Regions from separate parts of the Micromonospora sp. WMMB482 genome, predicted to be linked through region 2. Evidence: riboswitches for the same ligand, from Rfam matches in the RefSeq annotation. Region 2 holds a riboswitch; each other region holds the start of a gene.
What was found. A riboswitch is a leader RNA that binds a small molecule or an ion and turns the genes downstream of it on or off. The one in region 2 is predicted to bind cyclic di-AMP.

Region 1 (5,016 bases), 1.4 Mb from region 2:
CGTGATCGCCGGACCGGCCGGTGTGCGCCCGTCGCCGGGCGTGCCCTCCGGGTGCACGTGCAGGTACGCCAGGTCGCCCTGCCGCAGCGCCACCAGGTGCCCGTACGCGCCGAGGTAGGGCGCGAGGTCGGTGACCGGCCGCCCGTCGCGGCTGACGGAGAGCGTGAGCCGGCTGGTGCGGCCCGGTTCCGGAGTGCCGGTCAGGGTGACCGTGTAGCCGTCGACTGTGGTGCTGGTCGCCGGCGTCGGCAGCGGCCGGGCGGTCAGCTCGCCGGGGACCGTGACATCCAGGCCGAGGGTCAGCGGGTCGCCGCCTTCGGGGGTGAAGTCGGCGAACGCCCGCCAGACGCCGGGGCCGCCGAGCGGCGAGGCGACCTGCCAGGTGCCGTCGCCGGTCATCTCCGGGTGGACGTGCCGGAACCCGGACAGGTCCCGGCGGGCGACGATCAGGTGCATGCGCTTGTCGTGGGCCACCTCGAAGCGGGTGACCGGCGCGCCGTCCGGGCCGGTGATCCGGAAGGCGAACTGCCCGGCCGGGGCGGTGGCGGGCTGGAACGTGTAGCCGCGTTCGGAGACGAGCAGCCCGCCGGGCAGGTGTGCGGAGGCCCCGCCCTCGTCACCGTGGCCGGCGCCGCCGGCCCCGTGGTCGCTGCCGCTGTCGTCGTGGCGGTTCTCGGCGGCCGGTGTGACGGGATCGGCCAGGGTGCCGATCCCGTACGCCGCGCCGAACACCGCCACGAGGCCGAGGGCGAAGCCGCTGAGCTTCGTCGCCGTGTTCATGGTGTCTCCTCGGTTTCTGCGGGTCCGCCGGACCCGTCACGCACCGACGAGGTCGTAACCGGCCTCGTCGACCGCCGCGCGGACCGCGTCCGCGTCCAGCGGCTTCTGACTGGTGACGGTGACCCGGCCGCCGGCCAGGTCGACCTGGACGTCGGTGACGCCCGGTAGCGCGCTCAGCTCGGTGCTCACCGAGTTGACGCAGTGCCCGCAGGTCATGCCGCTCACCTGGTAGGTGGTCTCCATCTCGCCCTCCGATCTGATACCCCCTAGGGGTACGGATCGAACGTTAACATACCCCCGAGGGGTACGCTATCCTCGGTGTCATGACCGCGCCGTCCAGCCCGACCCGGGGCTACACCGCCAGCAAGGACCAACTCCTCGCCCGGCTCCGCCGGATCGAGGGCCAGGTCCGTGGCATCGAGAAGATGGTCGAGGAGGACCGCTACTGCATCGACGTGCTGACGCAGATCTCGGCCATCCAGGCGGCGCTGGACAAGGTCGGCCTGGGCCTGCTCGACGGCCACGCCCGGCACTGCATGCACGAGGGCGCCGCCGAGGGCCGGGCCGACGAGATGGCGACCGAGATGATGGCGGCCGTCGGCCGCCTGATGAAGCGCGGCTGAGCGGCCACCCGCCGCGTCCCGGGCCCGTCCTGCCGGAGCGGGCGAGCCGGGCTGCCTACCATGGCCGGGCGACGCCCCGGACGTGGTCGACACGTCCGCGCCGGCCGGCTGACCAGGCCGGTCCGGCGGACCAGGCGTCGCCGCGACCGTTGGGAGAGACGCCATGGGTGCCGACCACACCCGCCCCGCACCCGCCGCGCCGCCGGGCGTACGACGGCTGCTCGTCGCCGTGGTGGTGCCGCTGTTCGCGCTCACCGTGATCGCGGCGCTGGTCCTCTGGCCCCGGCAGGACCGGGAGCCGTTCGGCGGCGCGGACGTCCCCCGCTACCACGGCACCGTGACCCGGGTGGTCACCGAGCCCTGCCCGCCGACCCCGGAGGCCCCGGAGGCCCCGGAGGCCCCGGACGGTGGAGGTGGCCCCTGCGGCACCGTGACCGTCACCGCCGAGCAGGGCCCGGACGCGGGCCGGCAGGTCGAGATGCCGATCCCGGCCGGGCCGGGCGCGCCCCGGGTCGCGGTCGGCGACGAGGTCGTCCTGGTCGAGCTGACCGACCCGGCCGACCCGACGGTGAAGTCCTACAACATCGCCGAGCACCAGCGCGGTACGCCGCTGATCTGGCTGATGGTGCTGTTCGCCGCCGCGATCGTGGCATTCGGCCGCTGGCGCGGGCTCGCCGCGCTCGGCGGCCTGGTGGCCAGCTTCGCCATCCTGCTCGGCTTCGTGCTGCCGGGCATCGGGTCCGGCCAGCCGCCGCTGCTGGTGGCGATCGTGGGCGCCGCGCTGATCATGTTCGTGGTGCTCTACCTGACCCACGGGATCACCGCGCAGACGTCGGTGGCGGTGCTCGGCACGCTCGGCAGCCTGGTGGTCACCGGCGTGCTCGGCCTGCTCGCCACGTCCGCCACCCACCTGACCGGCTTCGGCAGCGAGGACGCCACCACGCTGTCCATGTTCCGGGCCGACGTGGACCTGCACGGGCTGCTGCTGGCCGGCATCATCATCGGCTCGCTGGGCGTGCTGGACGACGTCACAGTCACCCAGGCGGCCACCGTCACCGAACTGGCACACGCCAACCCGGGCCTGTCCCGGCGGCAGCTCTACCGGGCCGCGACCCGGGTCGGCCGGGCCCACATCGCGTCCACCGTCAACACCATCGTGCTGGCGTACGCGGGCGCGTCGCTGCCGCTGCTGCTCCTGCTGGTCGCCGACTCCCGCCCGGTCAGCCAGATCCTCACCAGCGAGTTCCTCGCCCAGGAGATCGTCCGCAGCGCGGTGGCCACGCTCGGCCTGATCGCCGCCGTACCGCTGACGACCGGACTGGCCGCGATCGTGACCACCGCCGGACGACGCTCGCGCGGCGCGGAACCGGCGCCACCCGCGCCCCGGCCGCCGACCCGACGGGAGGACGCGCTGGAGGCGCTCGGCGGCGGGAAGAGCACGGAGGCCGCATGGTGACACTCCGCAGCGTGACCATCGATTTCAAACGCGACGCTGGTCACGGTGCGCCACGGCGAAATCTCGCTATTGGTCGGCTTCCGGACGTAGATCCTCAGGAGTGCTGTCAGGTAACCTCGCTGCCGGTCACCGCCGAAGGCGCGCACCGGCGCCAGCGGTGCCGCCGCCCAATCGCCCGCGGGCGAGCCGGGGAACCAGGTACATGGGGTGAATCCGCGACAGCGGTAGGGGCCACTTCCGTCCCGAACCCGTCAGCTAACCCGGTCGGCGGCCGACGGAAGGGAACATTGTGACGGCACCCCTGCGCCGCTGGCTGACACCCGTGGTGGCCGTGCTGGCCTCGCTGGCCGTGCTGGCCGGGCCGACCCCGGCGACCGCGGCCCCCACCGCGGCGGCCCCCGGCACCCCCTCGGGCCACGAGGAGGACGGCGAACCGCCGCTCATCACCGAGGCGATCGACGCCGCCAACCGCAACTTCCTCCAGGCCAAGGCGAAGCTGGCCAAGTCGCAGGACCGCCAGCGGCGGCTGGCGGCCGAGGTGAAGACGGCACAGGCCGAACTCGACGCGCTCAGCCCGCAGGTCAACCAGCTCGCCGCCCAGTCCTACCGGACCGGCCGGATGGGCGCGATGGCCATGCTCCTGGAGAGCAACTCGCCCGATTCGTTCGTCCGCCGGGTCAACGCCCTGGACGAGCTGAACCTCCTCAACGCGCAGCGCCTGGCCGCGATCAACGCGGTCAAGACCCGCGCCGAGCAGGCCAAGATCGCGCTCGACGCCGAGGTACGCGAGCAGGAGAAGCAGAAGAACGCGATGGAGCGCGAGAAGGTGCAGGCCGAGCGCGCGCTGAAGCTCGTCGGCGGTCTCGGCTTCACCGGCGGCCTGGTCTCCGCCACCTCACCGGTCGCCAAGATCGCCCCCGGCCGCACCGCCGACGGCGGCTGGAAGGCCGAGTCGTGCAGCGAGGACGACCCGACCACCTCGGGCTGCGTCACCCCGCGCACGCTGCACGCGTACAAGGAGGTACGCCGCGCGGGCTTCAAGCGCTTCGTGGGCTGCTACCGGCCCGGCGGGCCGTGGGAGCACCCCAAGGGCAAGGCGTGCGACTGGTCGCTCCAGAACAGCGGCTTCGCGCCATGGCACAACAACGACACCCGCCGGTACGGCAACGAGGTCGCCGCCTTCCTCATCCGCAACGCCGACCGGCTGGGCATCTACTACGTCATCTGGAACCGGCAGATCTGGTTCCCGGCCACCGGCTGGAGTTCGTACAGCGGACCGTCGAACCACACCGACCACGTTCACATGTCGCTGCTCTGATTCGGACACAGCGAAGGGGCCGCCCTCGGGCGGCCCCTTCTCGTCGCCCTAGGGGTCAGCCGGCCAGCGCCGGATCGGCGGGCGCCGCCGGAGCGGGCAGCGGGGCCGGGGACTGCGCCACGGTCCGCACCTCGCCGCCGGCGAGCCGGTACGACATGCCCACCACCGTGCACCGCCCGGCCGCCACCCGCTCGGCCAGTACGGCGGACCGGGCCAGCAGCGTCTCCACGGTCTGCGCGATGTGCACGTCGATGATGCCGTCGAGGTCGTCGACGCCATGGCGGGCGGCGCGCAGCAGGCTGGGCGAGACCGCGTCCACCACCGCGCCCAGGTGCCCGACCGGGGCGGCACCCGTCCGGACCCCCTCCCGGGCGGCCTGGACCGCGCCGCACGAGTCGTGCCCGAGCACCACCACGAGCGGCGTGCCGAGCACGGTGACCGCGTACTCGACGCTGCCGAGCACCTCCGGCCCGGCGGTGTGCCCGGCCGTCCGCACCACGAAGAGGTCACCGAGACCACGATCGAAGATGATCTCGGCGGCGAGCCGCGAGTCGGAGCAGCCGACGATCACCGCGAAGGGATGCTGACCGTCGGCGACCGCCGCCCGGTGCCCGGCGTCCTGATTCGGATGCTGCGGGGCGCCGCTGACGAACCGGTGATTACCGGCACGCAGCTCGGTCAGTGCCTGCTCCGGGGTGCTCGGCGTCATGTCCCTCACCTCGTCTACCTGGGGAACCACCAGGCCGAACGGCCTCGCGACCCACGGTCACACGCACCTCGGGGCCCGTCAAGATTCGTGATACGCATTTCATACTTTCCCGTGCCGGCCCGCGTCGGGT
Region 2 (5,016 bases):
GCGATTTCCCCGCCGACGGGTACGCCGAGGCGTTCCTCACCGCCGCCCGCCACGAGCTGGAGCCCGACTGGGCGGTCCCGGCGCCGCGCGCAGCCGGCTGACACGGCGGCGGCCGGTCGTCCGGCCGTCGCGGTCGGCCCGGCCGCTCAGAGGTACGGGTCGAGCAGAGCGAGTACCGCCTCCGGGTCCTCGACGTGCGCGTTGTGGCCCAGCCCGGGCAGCGTGGCCACCGGCACGCCCAGTTCCTTGAGCTGCGCGTCGGTCACCATCGGGTCCAGCTCGCCCCGGGCCAGCAGCACCGGCACGTCGGTGGCGGCCAGCAGCACCGGCAGCCGGGGCTCCCCGACCGCGAACGCGGCCGGGTCCATGGCGAGCCGCCAGCGGCCGTCCTCCCGTCGCAGCCCCGCCTCCACCACCGGGTGGTCCGGGGCGAACAGCCCGGCGAGCCCGGACACCCGCAGGTAGCGGCGGGCCGCCTCGTCCCGGGTGGTGAACCAGGTGACCGGACGGGCCGCCAGCTCCTGCGACTTCGCCAGTTCGGCCGGGGACCAGACCGCCTTGATGCCGAGCCCGACCACCGCGTCGACCGGAAGTCCCCGCTGCCGGGCCGCGAGCGCCAGTGCTACCACCCCGCCGAGCGAGTGCCCGAGCAGCACCAGCCGGTCGTCGGGGCCGAGCCGGACCGGGCCGAGCCCGTCGGCCACGCGCTGGGCCAGGGCTTCGAACGAGTAGCCGGGCAGCGGTGGCGACCAGCCGTGACCCGCGAGGTCGGGGGCGAGCCAGCGGCCGGGCCAGCGGCGCTCCAGCAGCGGCGCCCAGGGCAGCCACACCTCGCCGGTGGCGCCCATGCCGTGCAGGAGAATCAGGTGCCGCTTCCCCGTCGCATCGCCCATTGGCGCAGTCTGCCACCGCCCGCCCCGCCCACGCGAGACCAAACCCCCGCCCCACCCCCTGACGCCCCCCTCGCCCCGGCTCCGGCCGCCCACACTCCGCCCTCCCCGTCGATCTGTGAGTGGGGTTGTCAAGGACTCCCGGCTCCGAGAGATCTTGGTACCAAACGGCCCCCATAGGGGCCCTTTCCTACCAAGATCTCCACCGATCCCACCTCGCGCGCCCGCGCCGCCCCGAACCTCTGCGATCTTGGGGCTGTGGCACCTCCCACATCGGGCGGGCCGGACATGCTGGGCGCCACAAGTCCAAGATCGCGCGCCAAGGGCGCGTGAGGGCAGCCTGAAGGCCGGCACCCCGGGGTGGAGTGCCGGCCTTCGGAGCGTGCGGGACGGTCAGGCGGAGTAGCCGCGGCTGGCGATCCAGTGCGCCAGGTCGATCGTGGTGACCCAGTACGACGGCAGCGACGGGTCGGCCGAGTCGGCGATCCGTACGGTCCGGCCGTCGTCCTTGTAGCCGACCACCGCGACGTAGTGGCCGCCCGGGAACGAGTGCCAGCCGCCGTTGGTGTCGGTGGCGGTACCGGCGACGTTCGCGACGACCCCGCGGCCGTCGTTGATCGCCTCGACCACGTCGGCCTGGAGGCGGTCCATCTGGGCCGGGGTGGCCGAGCCGGGAATCATCCGAGTCCGGTACGGGTTGCCCTTGACCTGCTGGTTGAGCACCCGGGTGGTGTCCTCGGCCGAGTTGGTGCCCATCTCGGTGGTGCCGAGAGGGCCGGCGAGCGCGTCCTGGCTGCGCTCGATGCCGGCGGCGCTGAGCGCGTTGCGCACGGCGGCCGGGCCGCAGTAGAAGTAGTTGATCTGCGCCTGGTAGTCGTAGTCGAGCGACTTGCTCGACGGCGGCTTCGGCTTGGCCTTGGGAGTGGTGTCCGGGTCTGCCGCCGCCTTCGCGGACGGCGAGGCGCTCGGCGACGCGCTGGGCGCGGCGGAGGCGCTCGGCGACGCCTGCGGCACGGCGATCCGGGCCTCGCTGCGGCTGGCGGGCTGCTCGCCGAGGCGGGCGGCGCCGAGATCGGCGACCGCTGCGGTGTTCTCCTGGACCGGGGCGTCGTCACCGGCGGTGGCGACGGTGCCGGCGCCGGCGCCGGCGGCCAGCACGAGCGCGGCGGCCGATCCGGCGATGATCCGGTACGGGCGTTCGGTGACGATCCGTCGCAGCTGACGCTTCAGGTGGTGCTTCACGAAATCCTCCACGGGGCGTGCGGCGCAGGCCGGCCCGGCACGCGGAGGAACTCACACGTGCTGAAGGGCCGGATGGCCGGGGGATCGGGAACGCCCGTGATGCCGGGCGCCCGGGGGGCGGTTTGCCGGTCGCGCGTCAGGCCAGCGCGGGCACCGCGTCGCCGTGGAGGCGGGGGGACGATCGAGGGATGGGCACGAGGGGTACTCCTTCCGTGGCCGCCGACCGGGTTAGCTGACGGATTCGGGCGGGAAGTACGCCCTACCGCGGGCCGTGGCTCGCGGATTCACCCCGATGGTGCTCATGGGTCCCCGGTTCGTGGAACACGATTAGGCGGGTCGGTGCGGCGCCGCCGTCGGCGATCGATTACCGCATCGGACCGCGCCGACACTACCGGCGGGTATGTCCGATGCCAAGCGGTCCCACCTGCGTAAACGTGATCCGCGGTAACGGATTTTCGAACACCCGGTTACTCACTTCGCTCAATGGGACAAGCAGTTTCGACGGCACCGCGCGGCGGAAAGCGGACAGACGGCGACCACCGGGCCGGCGATTGCGCGACTCGATGCCCCGTTCTGCGCACGGCGCCCGTTTCGGTAACGCGGGTGACCGGGCTCACCACATTCCGGGTAACGATTCGGCCGAGACGGCCGTCTCAGCCCACCCGGGCCGGGCGCCACCGGGCGTTGCGGACCGACGCGGGCACCGGCAGAGGGCGCGTCGTCGCGCTCGCGCACGCCGGGGCGGGCCGCAGCGCCACCGCGGCCGCGTACGCCTCGGCGGCGAGCGTCCGGGCCGCTTCGGCGGCCAGTTCCACGTCCCGCCAGGCCGCCCGTTCCCGCGCGTCAGCGATCTCCCATCCGGCGCGGCGCCCGTCCCTGACGGTGCGGGCCAGGATGATCTCCTGCTCGGCCGGGTGCCGGCGCGGATCCCACCCGTTGCGGCGCGCCAGCACGTCGGCGAGCTGACGGGCGGTCAGGTCGTCCCGCCAGTGCGCCGTCATGGCGGCGTGGTGCAGCCAGCGTTCCCGGGCCGCGTACTCCGCAGGGGTGCGTGGCGTGCGCGGGGCGGCCAGCGCGGCGGCCCCGCCCAGGCGGCGGGCCGCGGCGTCCGCCTCGTCGTACGCGGTCCAGGCCCGATCCGCCTCGTCCTGCGCGGCCAGCCACCGCTCGCGGCGGCGACGGGCCGTCTGGGTGGCCCCGGCGGCTGCTACCGCCACCTCCTCGGCGTACCGGATCAGGTCGTCGCGGCGGGCGGCGTCGGGGTCGGCCGGCTCGGGGGCGCCCTCCGGCGCGGGGTCGCGTTCGGGACGGGCGACGAGCGCGGCGAGCAGGCCGAGGGCGAGCAGCAGCAGGAAGGACCAGATGGCGGCGGCCTCGGGCACGGAGATGAGGAAGTGGTACAGAGCGGTCTGCGACATGGTCGGCACCTCACGGGAAGGACCTGGCGGGAGGGCCCGCACGACCTCGCCGGGGCGGGCCTGTGGGAACGGGCCGCCGAGGGCGGGTGCGGGGATGACGTGCGGTGGGTGCGATGAACGGGCGCGGCCCGTGGGCCGGTCAGCGGATGGGCGGGGCCCGCGGGCCGGCCGGTGCGGCGGCCCAGCCGGCCGGGACCGGCTCCGCGACGGCCGGGACGGCCACCCGGGGCGCGGGTGCCGGCGCCCCGGCGGGGCCGGCGTGCCGCTCGGCGACGCGGTCGGCCTCCGGCCGCGCGGCGGTCGAGGCGCCTGCGACGGGGTACGCCGACGCGGCGACCGCCGGAGCCGGGGCGGCAGCGGCGACGCCGGCCGGCAGCGTGGCGGCGCCGAACGAACAGGCGACGACCACGGCGAGACTGGCGAACATCCGGGCGGTCCAGCGCGCCACCCACCACACGGGGCAGGTGAGCGCGATCGGAAGCACGGGTACAAACTACCGCCGATCCCCCACGAACACACCGCCGCACGGCGTGTCGCGGATCGACCGGCAGGCGGTGGCGCGTGTCAGTCCGGGCGACGCCGCCCGGCGTACTCGATGCCCTCGGCCGGGCCGGTGACGGACGTCGCGCCGCCGACGGTGGCCCCGGTGGCGGCAGCCTCGGCGGGCCCGCGCGGAGCCGGCACCGCCGGCGCGCGCGACCCAGCGCGGGCCCGGCGGGACGGGCCGAGCAGGCGCATCATCGGCACCTCCACCCAGCGGTGCAGCGCGGCGGCCAGCGCGAGCGTGACCACCAGGAAGCCGAGCACGGCGACCGGGCCGCGCCAGCCGGGCAGCCCGGTCCCCCAGTACCCGGTGAGCCGCAGCACGGTCACCATGACCAGCACGTGCACCAGATAGAAGGCGAACGAGACCTCACCGAGCCAGACCATCGCCCGGGACCGCCAGGGAGTCGGGCGGCCGCGCACGTCGGCGTCCGCCGCGGCGGCGATGACCAGCAGGTACCCGACAGCGAGCAGGGCCGCCCAGAACTCGGCCGGGATCCACAGCGCGGCGATCACCCAGGTGGCGACGAAGATCCCGGTGGCGGCGGCGAGGTTCGGCCCGCGCCAGCGGTTCCGGCGCATCAGCTCGGCGGCGGCCACGCCCATCCAGAACTCCAGCGACCGGGTCACCGGGAAGATCTGGGTGAACCACCACCGCTGCTCCTCCGGCACCAGGTGCTGGCCGGGCCACAGCGCCAGGATGAGCAGCGGCGCCGCGACCAGCACGGTGCGCAGCACGCCGGTACGGGCCCGGCGCAGCCACGGCACCACGAGCGGCAGGCACAGGTAGAAGGCCAGCTCGCAGGAGAGCGACCAGCTCACGTTGTTGACGCTGTAGAAGTAGCCGCCCAGCGGGATCCACGCCTGGACCAGGAAGAAGTTGGCGATCGCGGCCCACGGCACGACCGGGTCGGCGAACCAGG
Region 3 (5,016 bases), 3.7 Mb from region 2:
ATCCGCTCGGCCAGGTCGTGGCCGCCGGCGTGCACCGCCGGGCGTACCGCGATCCCGTTGCTGACCCCGCGTACGCCGGTGAGCCGGGCGACCGACCGTTCGGCGGCCCGCCGCTGGTACTCCCACTCGACCTCGCCGTGCAGCGTGACCCAGCCGTCGGCGACGGTCACCTGCAACGCCTCGATCGGGACGAACGCGTCCCACTCCAGCGCCCGTACGGCGGCGACCGCGATCTCCGGATCCTCTCGCCCGGCGGCGGTGTCGATCCGGACGGCGAGGTCGTTGGCGACCGCACGGACCCGGGCGACCCGGTGGGCGGCCCGCTCGGCGGCCCACTTCTTGGCGTAGCTGTCCACCCGGCCGGTCAGCGTCACCACGCCCTCGGTGACGGTCACCCCGATCTCGTCCGGGCCGACCCGCGGCTCCCAGGTCAGCTCGTCGAGCACGGCGCTCTGGATGTCCCGGTCGGTACGCGTGATCGTGTCGGTGGCCATCCGGCTCTCCCTCCCGTCGATCGCGGCACGGGCATGTGGTCCCGCACCCGCGATCCTGCGCGTGCCCCGGGTGAGCGGGCCTCACCCGGTCCGGGTGAGGCAGCACGGTGGCCGCCCCCGGGAGTCCCGGGAGCGGCCACCGTGTCGGGTCGCCTGTCGCTCAGCCGTCCAGGCCGGCCGGCGAGTTCGGCCGGTCGACGTCCACGAACTCGATCTCGTCCGCGGTGCGGTCCCGGCTGCCGGCGGCGCGTGCGGCGGTGCCGGCGGCCCAGCCGATCGCCGCGCCGGCGAGCGCCGCCGCGATCAGCAGCGTCCAGGGCAGCGCGGGCCGGCGGCCGGCGAGCGCGTCGAACGCGAGGCCGGCCCGGCGGCGTGCCTCTTCCGCGGCGGTGCCGACCAGGTCGGTGGCGTCGTCGGCGAGGCCGGAGGAACCGCGGCGTGCGGTCCGGGTGGCGTCGCGCACGCTGTCTCCGGCGGAACCGACGGCGGAGAGCAGGTGCTGCCACGCCTGGTCGGCGACCCGCTCGGCCTTGCCCCGGCGGTCCAGCAGGTTGGATCCGAACATCGTTCTACCTCCTCGGGTGCCGAAGGCCGGCGGCCACTTCGGACTCCGGTGTCCATCCGGCGGGTTCACTGTCTCGGGCAGTGCCCAGCGGGCGGGCGCGGCAAACCACGCCCGGGTCACGGCGACCGGGCGGTGAACGGGACGAACCACTCGAACGCGCCGGGACCGGTGCCCACGGGACGTGCGTGCGCCCGCTACCCTGGTCGGCGGATCGGCGGGGCCGACCGGCCGGACGGCTGGTCGCGACCCGTCCTTGAAGGGGAAACTGGAACCCGGAGGTCCGGATTGGGTACGCCCAGGTGTGCCCAGTTCGCGAATTGCTCATCCCGGGGGGTGGCGACCGGGCCGTGAGAGGAATACGCTCGGTCGCGGCCCGCGTACTGATGAGGCGCCCGTCATGGGCGAGTGGAGGTGCTCGCGTGAGCCTGTCGATCGTGAAGTCGGTGCGACCGGGTGGTGTCGTCCAGATCGCGCCCCGTGGGGAGATCGACGTCGACACCGCGTACGAGGTGCGGGAAGCGATCGCCGAAGTGCTCGCCAAGGGCCGCCCCTCGCGGATCGAGCTGAACATGCGGCTCGTCACGTTCATCGACTCGGTAGGCATCAGCGCCATGGTCGCGGGCTTCCAGACCTGCGAGGTCAGCGGCGTCAAGCTCGTGGTCACCGAGCCGAGCCGGTTCGTGCACCGGCAGCTCTGGGTGACCGGCCTGCTCGGCCTGTTCGGCGCGCCCGAGCCGTGGTTCGCCGACGACACGCCCGAGGTGCTGCCCGGCGCCTGAGCGCCGTTCACACCCCCTGCGGCCAGGGGGCCTTCTACCCGTTGCCAGTCCGGCGCCGGTACGGGACGATCGTCGCGACGCACGACGGCGAGGGGGCCCGCTTGCAGAGCAGCGACAGCTTCAGCTACACCGTGCAGGCCCGGTGCAGCCGGGCCGAAGCGGTGGCCCTGTTAGGTGATCTGAGTCGCCAGGGCGAGCTGCATCCGCTGATCGTCCGGGTCCGGAAGCTGCCGGCCCGGCCGGGCGCACTGGCCAGCTACGCGATCACCGACCGGCTGCAGCTCGGCCCGCTGCACTTCCCGGTCACGTACCAGGCGGACGTGCTGATCGCGGGCGAGGACGAGGTGGTCACCGTGGCGCGGCAGCAGCCCGCGACGACGGTCCGCAACCACACCCGGCTGCGCGACGAGCCCGACGGCACGGTACGCATCGACGTGGAGATCACGCTGACCGCGCCGGCGCCGCTGTTCGGGTACGCGTTCCGCCAGGCCCGGGCGGCTCACCTGGGCCTGGCGGCGCGTCTCGGAGCGACCCTGGAGGGCCGGCCGGCCTGATCCGGCCGGCCCGTCCGGGGCGGTCAGTACACCGAGAGGTGCACGTGGTTGGTGTGGTCGCTGGACGGGTCGCCGTTGGCGCCGCTGTACGACTTCCACCCGCTGCTGGGCAGCCAGATCTGCTTGAACCAGATCACGTAGAGCACGGCGAGCGGGTCGGCGTTGCGCACGAAGTACGCGGCCAGGTTGTTGCCGTACGTCCGGTCACCGCCGGAGGCCACACCGCCGAAGCCGCTCTTCTGCGCGGCGAAGTCGCAGGCCCGCCCCTTCGGGTGCTCACCGGAACCGCTGGGCCGGTGACACGAGACGTACCGGGTGAAGCCGGCCGCCTTGGCCTGTTGCAGCGCGTGCAGCGTGCGCGGGGTGATGCAGCCGTTCGCCGGCGTCGGGTCGTTGACGCTGCACGACTCCGACGGCCAGGAGCCGTCCGAGTTGCGCGGCGCCGGCTTCGCGTTCTTGCTGGAGGTGCCCTGGACGCTGCCACCGCCGCTGCTGCCGCGCGAGGTGCGGTCGTTGGCCACCTCCAGGGCGCGCTCGGCCTGTTCCTTGCGCTTGGCCATCACCGTCACCTGCTTGCGCTGCTCGCGGATCTCGCCGTCGAGCTGGGCGCGGGTGCGGGTGGCCTCGTCCCGGGTGGCGATCAGGTCGCGCAGCGTACGGTCCTCGTTCGCGGCGACCTGCTCCAGCGCGGCGGCCCGGTCCATGAAGCCCTCCGGGCTGCTGCTGCCGAGCAGTGCCCCGGCGGTGCCCAGGCGGCCGTTGCGGTACGCCACCGCGGCGATCTCGCCGACCTTGGCGTCGCGTACCGCGAGTTCGGCGCCGACTGTCTTGAGCTGGTCGTTGAGCTGCTTCTGCCGGCTCACCGACCGGTTCAGCGCGGCTTTCGCCTCCAGCCAGCCCTTGCCGGCGGCGTCGAGCTGGGCACGCAGTTCGGGCGTGCCGCCCTCGTCGTCGCCGGGAGCGGCGGCGAGCAGGCCGGTCGCCGGCGCCGCCGAGGCGGGGGAGACCGGAACGGTCGCGACGCCGAGGGCCAGCGTCGCGACGATCAGGGCCGCCAACCGGGCGGCCGTCCGTCGTACAGGTGCCACTGGGGGCATTCACACGTCCTTCCGTCAACGCCGACCGGGTTAGCTGACGGGTTCGGGACGGAAGATCCCTACCGCTGACGCGGATGCACCCCACGTACGTGGTTCCCCGGCTCGTCCCTGCGGACGATTAGGCGACGGCCGCCCCACCGGGGCCGGTGGCGTCCGCGGGTGCGGCCGCGACCGAGACTACCGGCGCTGCCCGGGCACGGCTCCGCGGAGCAACGCCGCTAGGCGGGGCAAAACCGGCATAAGACTACATTAGCCACAGTGATTTAAGTGTGTCCTAATCACCACTCGGTCGGTCCGCACACTCCGGCCGACGCTCCGGGTTCGACCTGCAACGTGGCGTGATCGATGGAGAAGTCCTCGTGCAGGGCGGCCCGCGCCGCGGCCAGCACCCCGCCCGGGTCCACGCCCGGCTCGGTGGTCAGGTGCGCCGAGGCCACCTCCATGCCCGAGGTGAGCGTCCAGACGTGCAGGTCGTGCACCTCGGCCACGCCGGGTACGGCGGCCAGCCGGTCGTGCACGGCGGTCACCTGGAGGTGCTCCGGCGCGGCCTGCACCAGGATGCGCAGCGCGGCCCGGCCGAGCCGCCAGGTGCGCGGCAGGATGAACAGGCCGATGCCGACGGCGACCAGCGGGTCCGCCCACCACCAGTCGGTCACCGCGATGACCAGCGCGGCGGCGATCACGCCGAGCGAGCCGAGCAGGTCGCCGAGCACCTCCAGGTACGCCCCGCGCAGATTGATGCTCTCCTTCGACCCGGCGCGCAGCAGTGCGAACGCGGCGATGTTGGCGAGCAGGCCGAGCGCCGCCACCACGAGCATCGGGCCGGCCAGCACCTCCGGCGGCTCGCCGAACCGGCGTACCGCCTCGACCAGGACGTAGACGGCGACGGCGGCGAGCAGCACGGCGTTGGCGAGGGCGGCGAGCACCTCCAGCCGGTAGAGCCCGAACGTGCGCTGCGGATCGGTGCCGACGCGGCGCGTGGCGGTGATCGCGGCGAGCGCCATGCCGATGCCGAGGACGTCGGTGAACATGTGCCCGGCGTCGGAGAGCAGCGCCAGCGAGCCGGTCGTGAAGGCGGCCACCGCCTCGACCACCATCAGGATGGCGAGCAGCGCGAAGGCGGCCCAGAGGCGGCCCCGGTGGCGATGTGCCGCGTTGGCCACCGCACCGCTGTGGTCATGACCTGCGCCCACGCCAACACCCTTCCTGCCCCGTACCGGCCCGACCCAATGTATGTTCACATCGCTATGTGTGCAAGTGAACTGCGGGTGGCGGCCGGGCGACTCACCCCACCGGGTCGAGCGTGGTGAGGCGCTGGGTGGCCCGGGACAGCGCCACGTAGAGCGTGCGCACGCCCGAGGGGTCGGCCCGGATCTCGCCCGGCGCCACCAGCACCACGCCGTCGTACTCCATGCCCTTGGCCTGGAGGCTGGTCACCACCTGGAGCCGGCCCGCGCCGAGCGCGCCCAGCCAGCCGGCCACCTCGTCCCGGCGCGGCACCGGCGTGATCACGCCGACCGTGCCCTC
Region 4 (5,016 bases), 1.4 Mb from region 2:
GGGCACGACTCAGCCGAGCAGTCGGAGGTAAGGCGTGCGGAACAGCGGATCCACAGCGGAGCCGGGCGGCGCTGCCCAGATGCGCCCCAGGCGCAGCCGGCGGCGTCTGCCGGTCGTCCTCGCGGTCTGCACGCTGCTGGCCGGCTGCGGGCTGGTGGCCGGCGGCTACTACTTCGACAGCGTGCCGACGCCCAGCGACCTGAAGCTGCCCGAGTCCACCACCGTCTACTACGCCGACGGGCGCACGCCGATGGCGAAGCTGGGCGCGCAGAACCGCACCATCGTGCCGTACGACCAGATGAACGACTCGGCGAAGCAGGCGATCGTGGCGGCCGAGGACCGTACGTTCTGGACGAACCAGGGCATCGACTTCAGGGGCGTGCTACGGGCGGCCTGGGCCAACGTGAGCGGCCGGCAGCGGCAGGGCGCGTCCACCCTCACCCAGCAGTACGCGCGCATCGCCGCAGACCTGCGCGGGGTCACCTACTCCCGCAAGCTGCGCGAGGCGGTGATCGCGTGGAAGCTCGACGACGCGTACTCCAAGGAGGAGATCCTCGGTTTCTACCTGAACACCGTGCCGTTCGGCCGTGGCGCGTACGGCATCGAGGCGGCCGCGCAGACGTACTTCGGCAAGACGGTGCGCCGGGACGCGCCCGCCGCGCGGCAGCTCACGCCGGCCGAGGCGATGGTGCTCTGCGCGATGGTGAAGCAGCCGGAGGCGGACCCGGCCGACCCGGAGGGCTCGCCCGGCTACGACCCGCGCCGCAACGCGCTGGCCCGGCAGAACTCGATCGACAGGTGGAACTACATCCGCGACGGCATGGTCGAGCTCGGCTACCTGACGCCACAGCAGGCGGCGGGGCTCACGTACCCGGACACGGTCCGGCCGATCGACGAGGACGCGGGCCGGTCCGACCTGGACCGGCCGACCGGCCTGGTGGTCAACCACGTGCTCGCCGAGTTGCGCGAGACCGAGCCGTTCCGCGGCAAGCCCGACGAGGTGATCCGCGACGGTGGCTACCGGATCGTCACCACCATCGACAAGCGCGTGCAGGACGCGGCCGAGGCGGCGGCGGACATCCGCCGCGACACCGCGCCGCAGGCGGTACGCGACCAGCCGCGCAACTGGCAGGCCGCGCTGGTGGCGGTGGAGCCGGGGACCGGACGGGTGCTCGGCTACTACGGCGGTGACAGGGGCTCGGGCGCGGACTACGCCGGCTGGTACTACGACGAGAACGGCGAGACCCGCGGCTTCGGCCAGCACCCGCCGGGGTCGTCGTTCAAGGTGTACGACCTGGCCGCCGCCGTCCGGGACGGGATCTCGGTGAAGCAGCGGTTCGACTCGCCGGACACCAAGGAGTTCCCCGCCTCGGGGCGGACCAGGGGCAGCGCGGCCGGGCCGATCCGCAACGCCGAACGCGCGCCCTGTCAGCCGGACTGCGCGCTCTGGGAGGCCACCGTCGCCTCGCTGAACGTGACCTACTTCGAGCTGACCGAGAAGCTGGGCACCGACAAGGTGATCGAGATGGCCCGGCAGGCCGGCGTGGAGTCGATGTGGGAGACGGTCCGGGGCAATCCCCGGCCGCAGCGTGTCGACCTGCGCAGCGACCCGGCCGACGAGGTGGCGAAGCGGTTCTCCACGGAGGTCGGCATCGGGCAGTACGGCATCACCGTGCAGGACCACGCGAACGGGATGGCGACGTTCGCGGGCGGCGGCAAGCGTGCCGACGCGCACTTCGTCCGGTCGGTCAGCAAGGACGACGAGCAGGTGTGGACCGAGCAGCTGCGCACCACCGACCTGGGCCTGGACCGCGAGGCGATCGACCAGCTCGACTGGACGCTGCGCCGCGTGCGGGCCGCCGAGCTGGGCAACGGCTGGGACTCCGCCGGCAAGACCGGCACCTGGCAGGCCGGGCAGAGCACCACGCAGAACGTGCACACCTGGATGGTCGGCTGGACCGGCGCGCTCGCCTCGGCCGTCTGGCTGGGCACCACCGACGGCAAGCCGCTGCGGACCAGGGGCGGCAGCTACGAGGTGTACGGCTCGACCGGTGCCGCGCCGATCTGGCGGCAGTTCATGACCCGGGCCACCGCGGCGATGAAGCTCGACCCGGACGAGTACCGCTTCGGTCAGCCGGCGTTCCCCGGCGAGAACCCGGAGCCGACTCGGTCGGCGCCACCGCCGCCGACCACCGCCGCGCCGACGCCGTCGGAGTCGCCGAGCCCGAGTCCTTCGTCGTCGTCCCGGAGCCCGGACCCGACCCGTCGGCCGACGTCGCGGCCGACGCTGACGCCGTCGCTGCCACCGCTGCCCACCGTGTCGCCGACGCGGACCCGCGGCCCGCGCTGACCCGGCCGCCTCACGTTGATCTGCGCCGCCGGCCCACAGCGGCGCCGTCCGCCGCGTGCACGGCAGCCCGTGTCACCACCGGCAACGGTCGCCCTGACCAGGGCCTATCGAAGGTCACGGTTGCCGGGGTGGGTGCCCGCGCCGGCCGGGCGCCCGGCCCGGGACACGGCGCCACGGTCGCGGTGGATCCGGGCGGCCACCTCGTGCATCGCGCGGCTGAACAGCTCCGCCTGGTCGCCCACGCCGCCGAGCCGGGCGGCGAGCGCGTCGGCGTCGGCCCGCGCCGACGCGCTGACCTGGGCGTCCAGCTCGGACAGCGCGGCGTTGGCGGCGGTGACGAGGTGTCCGCAGAGGACGTCGAAGGGCACGCCCGCCAGCTCCGGGTCGATCACCACGGAGTCCAGCCGGCCACCCTGGACGGCGACCGCGCGGACCCGCCCGCCGGCGGCCGTGCCCTCGGCCCGGAGCAGGTCGCCCGGCTCGCCGTCGGTGTGCGCCGAGGCCCGGGAGCGCATCGCGGCGAGCGCCTGCTGCGTGCGGGTCAGCAGCTCGTCGAGGCTCGCGGCCGCCGAGAACGGGTCGTTGGTCATTTCCGCGCTTTCTTCACGTCTTAGCCGAGCATCGTGACCCTAGCAACCGGCTCCGACGAATCGCGGTCACCGGCCGCCGAGGGCCGCGTCCCGGCGCCGCGAGCAGGGCGGACACCGGGCGGCGCGGCGTGTCGCGGACGGCCGGACGCCCGGCCGGGGCGAACCGGCCGGGCGTCCGAGGGCCGCTCAGCGCAGGCGCAGCCGCTGACCGGGGAAGATCAGGCCCGGGTCGTCGCCGACGACCGCGCGATTGCGTTCGTGCAGGGCACGCCAGCCGCCGTCGACGCGCTGCGCGACGGCGATCTCCGACAGCGTGTCCCCGCGCCGGACCACGTACGTCCCGGCGGCGGACGACGGCTGCGGCAACACCCTCGTCGCGGCCCGTTGCGGCGTGGCCTTGCGCGCGGCGGCCCGCTTCGGGGCCGCCTTCTTCGGTGCCGCCTTCGTGGTGGCCCGCTCGGACCGAGTCGCCGCGGCGCTCGCCGAGCCACCCTTCCTGCCGCAGACGGGCCACGCGCCGATGCCCTGCCCGCGCAGCACCTTCTCCGCGACGGCGATCTGCTCGGACCGGCTGGCCAGGTCGGCGCGGGCGGCGTACTTCCTGCCGCCGTAGCCGTTCCAGGTGGCGCGGGAGAACTGGAGCCCGCCGTAGTAGCCGTTACCGGTGTTGATCTTCCAGTTGCCGCCGGACTCGCAGCGCGCGACCGCGTCCCAGTTGACGCCGGCGCTGGCCGGAGCGGCCGGGCCGAACACTGTCGCGGCGCCGACGGCGACGCCGGCCAGAGCCGCGCCGAGCGCGGTACGGCGGCTTCGGGCTGAGTATTCAGTTGCCATGTGGATTCCTCCACGCCGACGAGGTGAGCTGTCGGGTTCGGGCCGAGGAGCCCGGCCGCCGGTGGCGGCTTCACCCCGAGGTGCCGATGCACCGTGGAACGTGTGGTTCCCCCGCTCCCGCGCGAGGTTCGGTTACCGGGGCCGGCGGCGGGATTTGGCGTTTCCAGCCCCGGTGTCCGCTTGTGCGAACGCAACTGACGCTAGGAGCGATTTGCGACGATCATCCGCTTCTTGTGACGCTCTTCACCCGGCCGGGCGACCGGGGGCGGCGCTACGGTGACAGGGCCAGGCAAGATCACGGGAGGGCGGACGGATGACCGATCACGGACACGAGCTGACCTTCGGCGGCTTCCTGACGCCCGCCGCCGGGCAGCCCGACCAGGTGGTGGCGCTGGCCCGGCTCTGCGAGCAGGTCGGGCTGGACCTGGTCACGTTCCAGGACCATCCGTACCAGCCGGGCTTCCTGGACACCTGGACGCTGATGTCCTACGTGGCCGCCGCCACCGAACGCGTCCGCCTGGCCGGAAACGTCCTCAACCTGCCGCTGCGCCAGCCGGTGGTGCTGGCCCGCAGCGTCGCCAGCCTGGACCTGCTCACCGGCGGCCGGGTCGAGCTGGGACTCGGCGCGGGCGCGTTCTGGGACGCGATCGAGGCTGCGGGCGGGCGGCGCCTGTCCCCCGGCGCCGCCGTCGAGGCCCTCGACGAGGCGATCCAGGTGATCCGCGAGGTCTGGGACACCGACCGCCGCGGCATGATCCGCGTCGACGGCGAGCACTACCGGATGGTCGGCGCCAAGCGCGGTCCGGCCCCGGCGCACCCGGTGGGCATCTGGGTCGGCGCATACAAGCCGCGCATGCTGCGCCTGGTGGGCCGCGCCGCGGACGGCTGGCTGCCGTCCCTGTCGTACCTGCCCGAGGGCCCCGACGACCTGCCCGCCCTGAACGCGCTCGTCGACGAGGGCGCGGCGGCCGCCGGGCGCGACCCGGCCGCGATCCGCCGCATGCTCAACGTGACCGGCACGTTCGCCCGCTCGTCGGCCGGCTTCCTGGCCGGACCGCCGGAGCAGTGGGTGGAGGAACTGGCCGGACTGACGCTGGAGCACGGCATCACCACGTTCATCCTCGGCAGCGACGAGCCGCGCGCGATCCAGATCTTCGGTCAGGAGGTCGCGCCGGCGGTGCGGGAGCTGGTCGCCGCCGAGCGCGCCACGCCCGCCGCGGCCGCCCGCGCGGCCACCCGCGA

Region 1: linked by a shared signal. The riboswitch ahead of KSK32_RS15080 (hypothetical protein) and the one ahead of KSK32_RS22020 (C39 family peptidase) in region 2 are both predicted to bind cyclic di-AMP.
Region 3: linked by a shared signal. The riboswitch ahead of KSK32_RS03910 (hypothetical protein) and the one ahead of KSK32_RS22020 (C39 family peptidase) in region 2 are both predicted to bind cyclic di-AMP.
Region 4: linked by a shared signal. The riboswitch ahead of KSK32_RS28245 (transglycosylase family protein) and the one ahead of KSK32_RS22020 (C39 family peptidase) in region 2 are both predicted to bind cyclic di-AMP.

Annotation. Positions count from the first base shown of each region.
Region 1 covers NZ_JAHOPD010000020.1:2,970,478-2,975,493, reverse strand. Annotated here, with positions in the region: gene KSK32_RS15100 (hypothetical protein) at 1-780, opposite strand, end outside; gene KSK32_RS15095 (heavy-metal-associated domain-containing protein) at 817-1,023, opposite strand; gene KSK32_RS15090 (metal-sensitive transcriptional regulator) at 1,104-1,403, shown strand; gene KSK32_RS15085 (YibE/F family protein) at 1,567-2,859, shown strand; cyclic di-AMP (ydaO/yuaA leader) riboswitch at 3,014-3,145, shown strand; gene KSK32_RS15080 (hypothetical protein) at 3,149-4,177, shown strand; gene KSK32_RS15075 (carbonic anhydrase) at 4,233-4,886, opposite strand.
Region 2 covers NZ_JAHOPD010000020.1:4,413,369-4,418,384, reverse strand. Annotated here, with positions in the region: gene KSK32_RS22030 (CDP-glycerol glycerophosphotransferase family protein) at 1-101, shown strand, start outside; gene KSK32_RS22025 (alpha/beta fold hydrolase) at 147-893, opposite strand; gene KSK32_RS22020 (C39 family peptidase) at 1,284-2,144, opposite strand; cyclic di-AMP (ydaO/yuaA leader) riboswitch at 2,335-2,476, opposite strand; gene KSK32_RS22015 (hypothetical protein) at 2,786-3,550, opposite strand; gene KSK32_RS22010 (hypothetical protein) at 3,690-4,034, opposite strand; gene KSK32_RS22005 (acyltransferase) at 4,115-5,016, opposite strand, start outside.
Region 3 covers NZ_JAHOPD010000020.1:671,324-676,339, reverse strand. Annotated here, with positions in the region: gene KSK32_RS03930 (BON domain-containing protein) at 1-494, opposite strand, end outside; gene KSK32_RS03925 (hypothetical protein) at 655-1,059, opposite strand; gene KSK32_RS03920 (STAS domain-containing protein) at 1,479-1,838, shown strand; gene KSK32_RS03915 (SRPBCC family protein) at 1,940-2,392, shown strand; gene KSK32_RS03910 (hypothetical protein) at 2,416-3,489, opposite strand; cyclic di-AMP (ydaO/yuaA leader) riboswitch at 3,494-3,624, opposite strand; gene KSK32_RS03905 (cation diffusion facilitator family transporter) at 3,768-4,682, opposite strand; gene KSK32_RS03900 (AAA family ATPase) at 4,774-5,016, opposite strand, start outside.
Region 4 covers NZ_JAHOPD010000020.1:5,777,957-5,782,972, forward strand. Annotated here, with positions in the region: gene KSK32_RS28235 (transglycosylase domain-containing protein) at 35-2,350, shown strand; gene KSK32_RS28240 (YbaB/EbfC family nucleoid-associated protein) at 2,455-2,940, opposite strand; gene KSK32_RS28245 (transglycosylase family protein) at 3,127-3,774, opposite strand; cyclic di-AMP (ydaO/yuaA leader) riboswitch at 3,773-3,918, opposite strand; gene KSK32_RS28250 (LLM class flavin-dependent oxidoreductase) at 4,088-5,016, shown strand, end outside.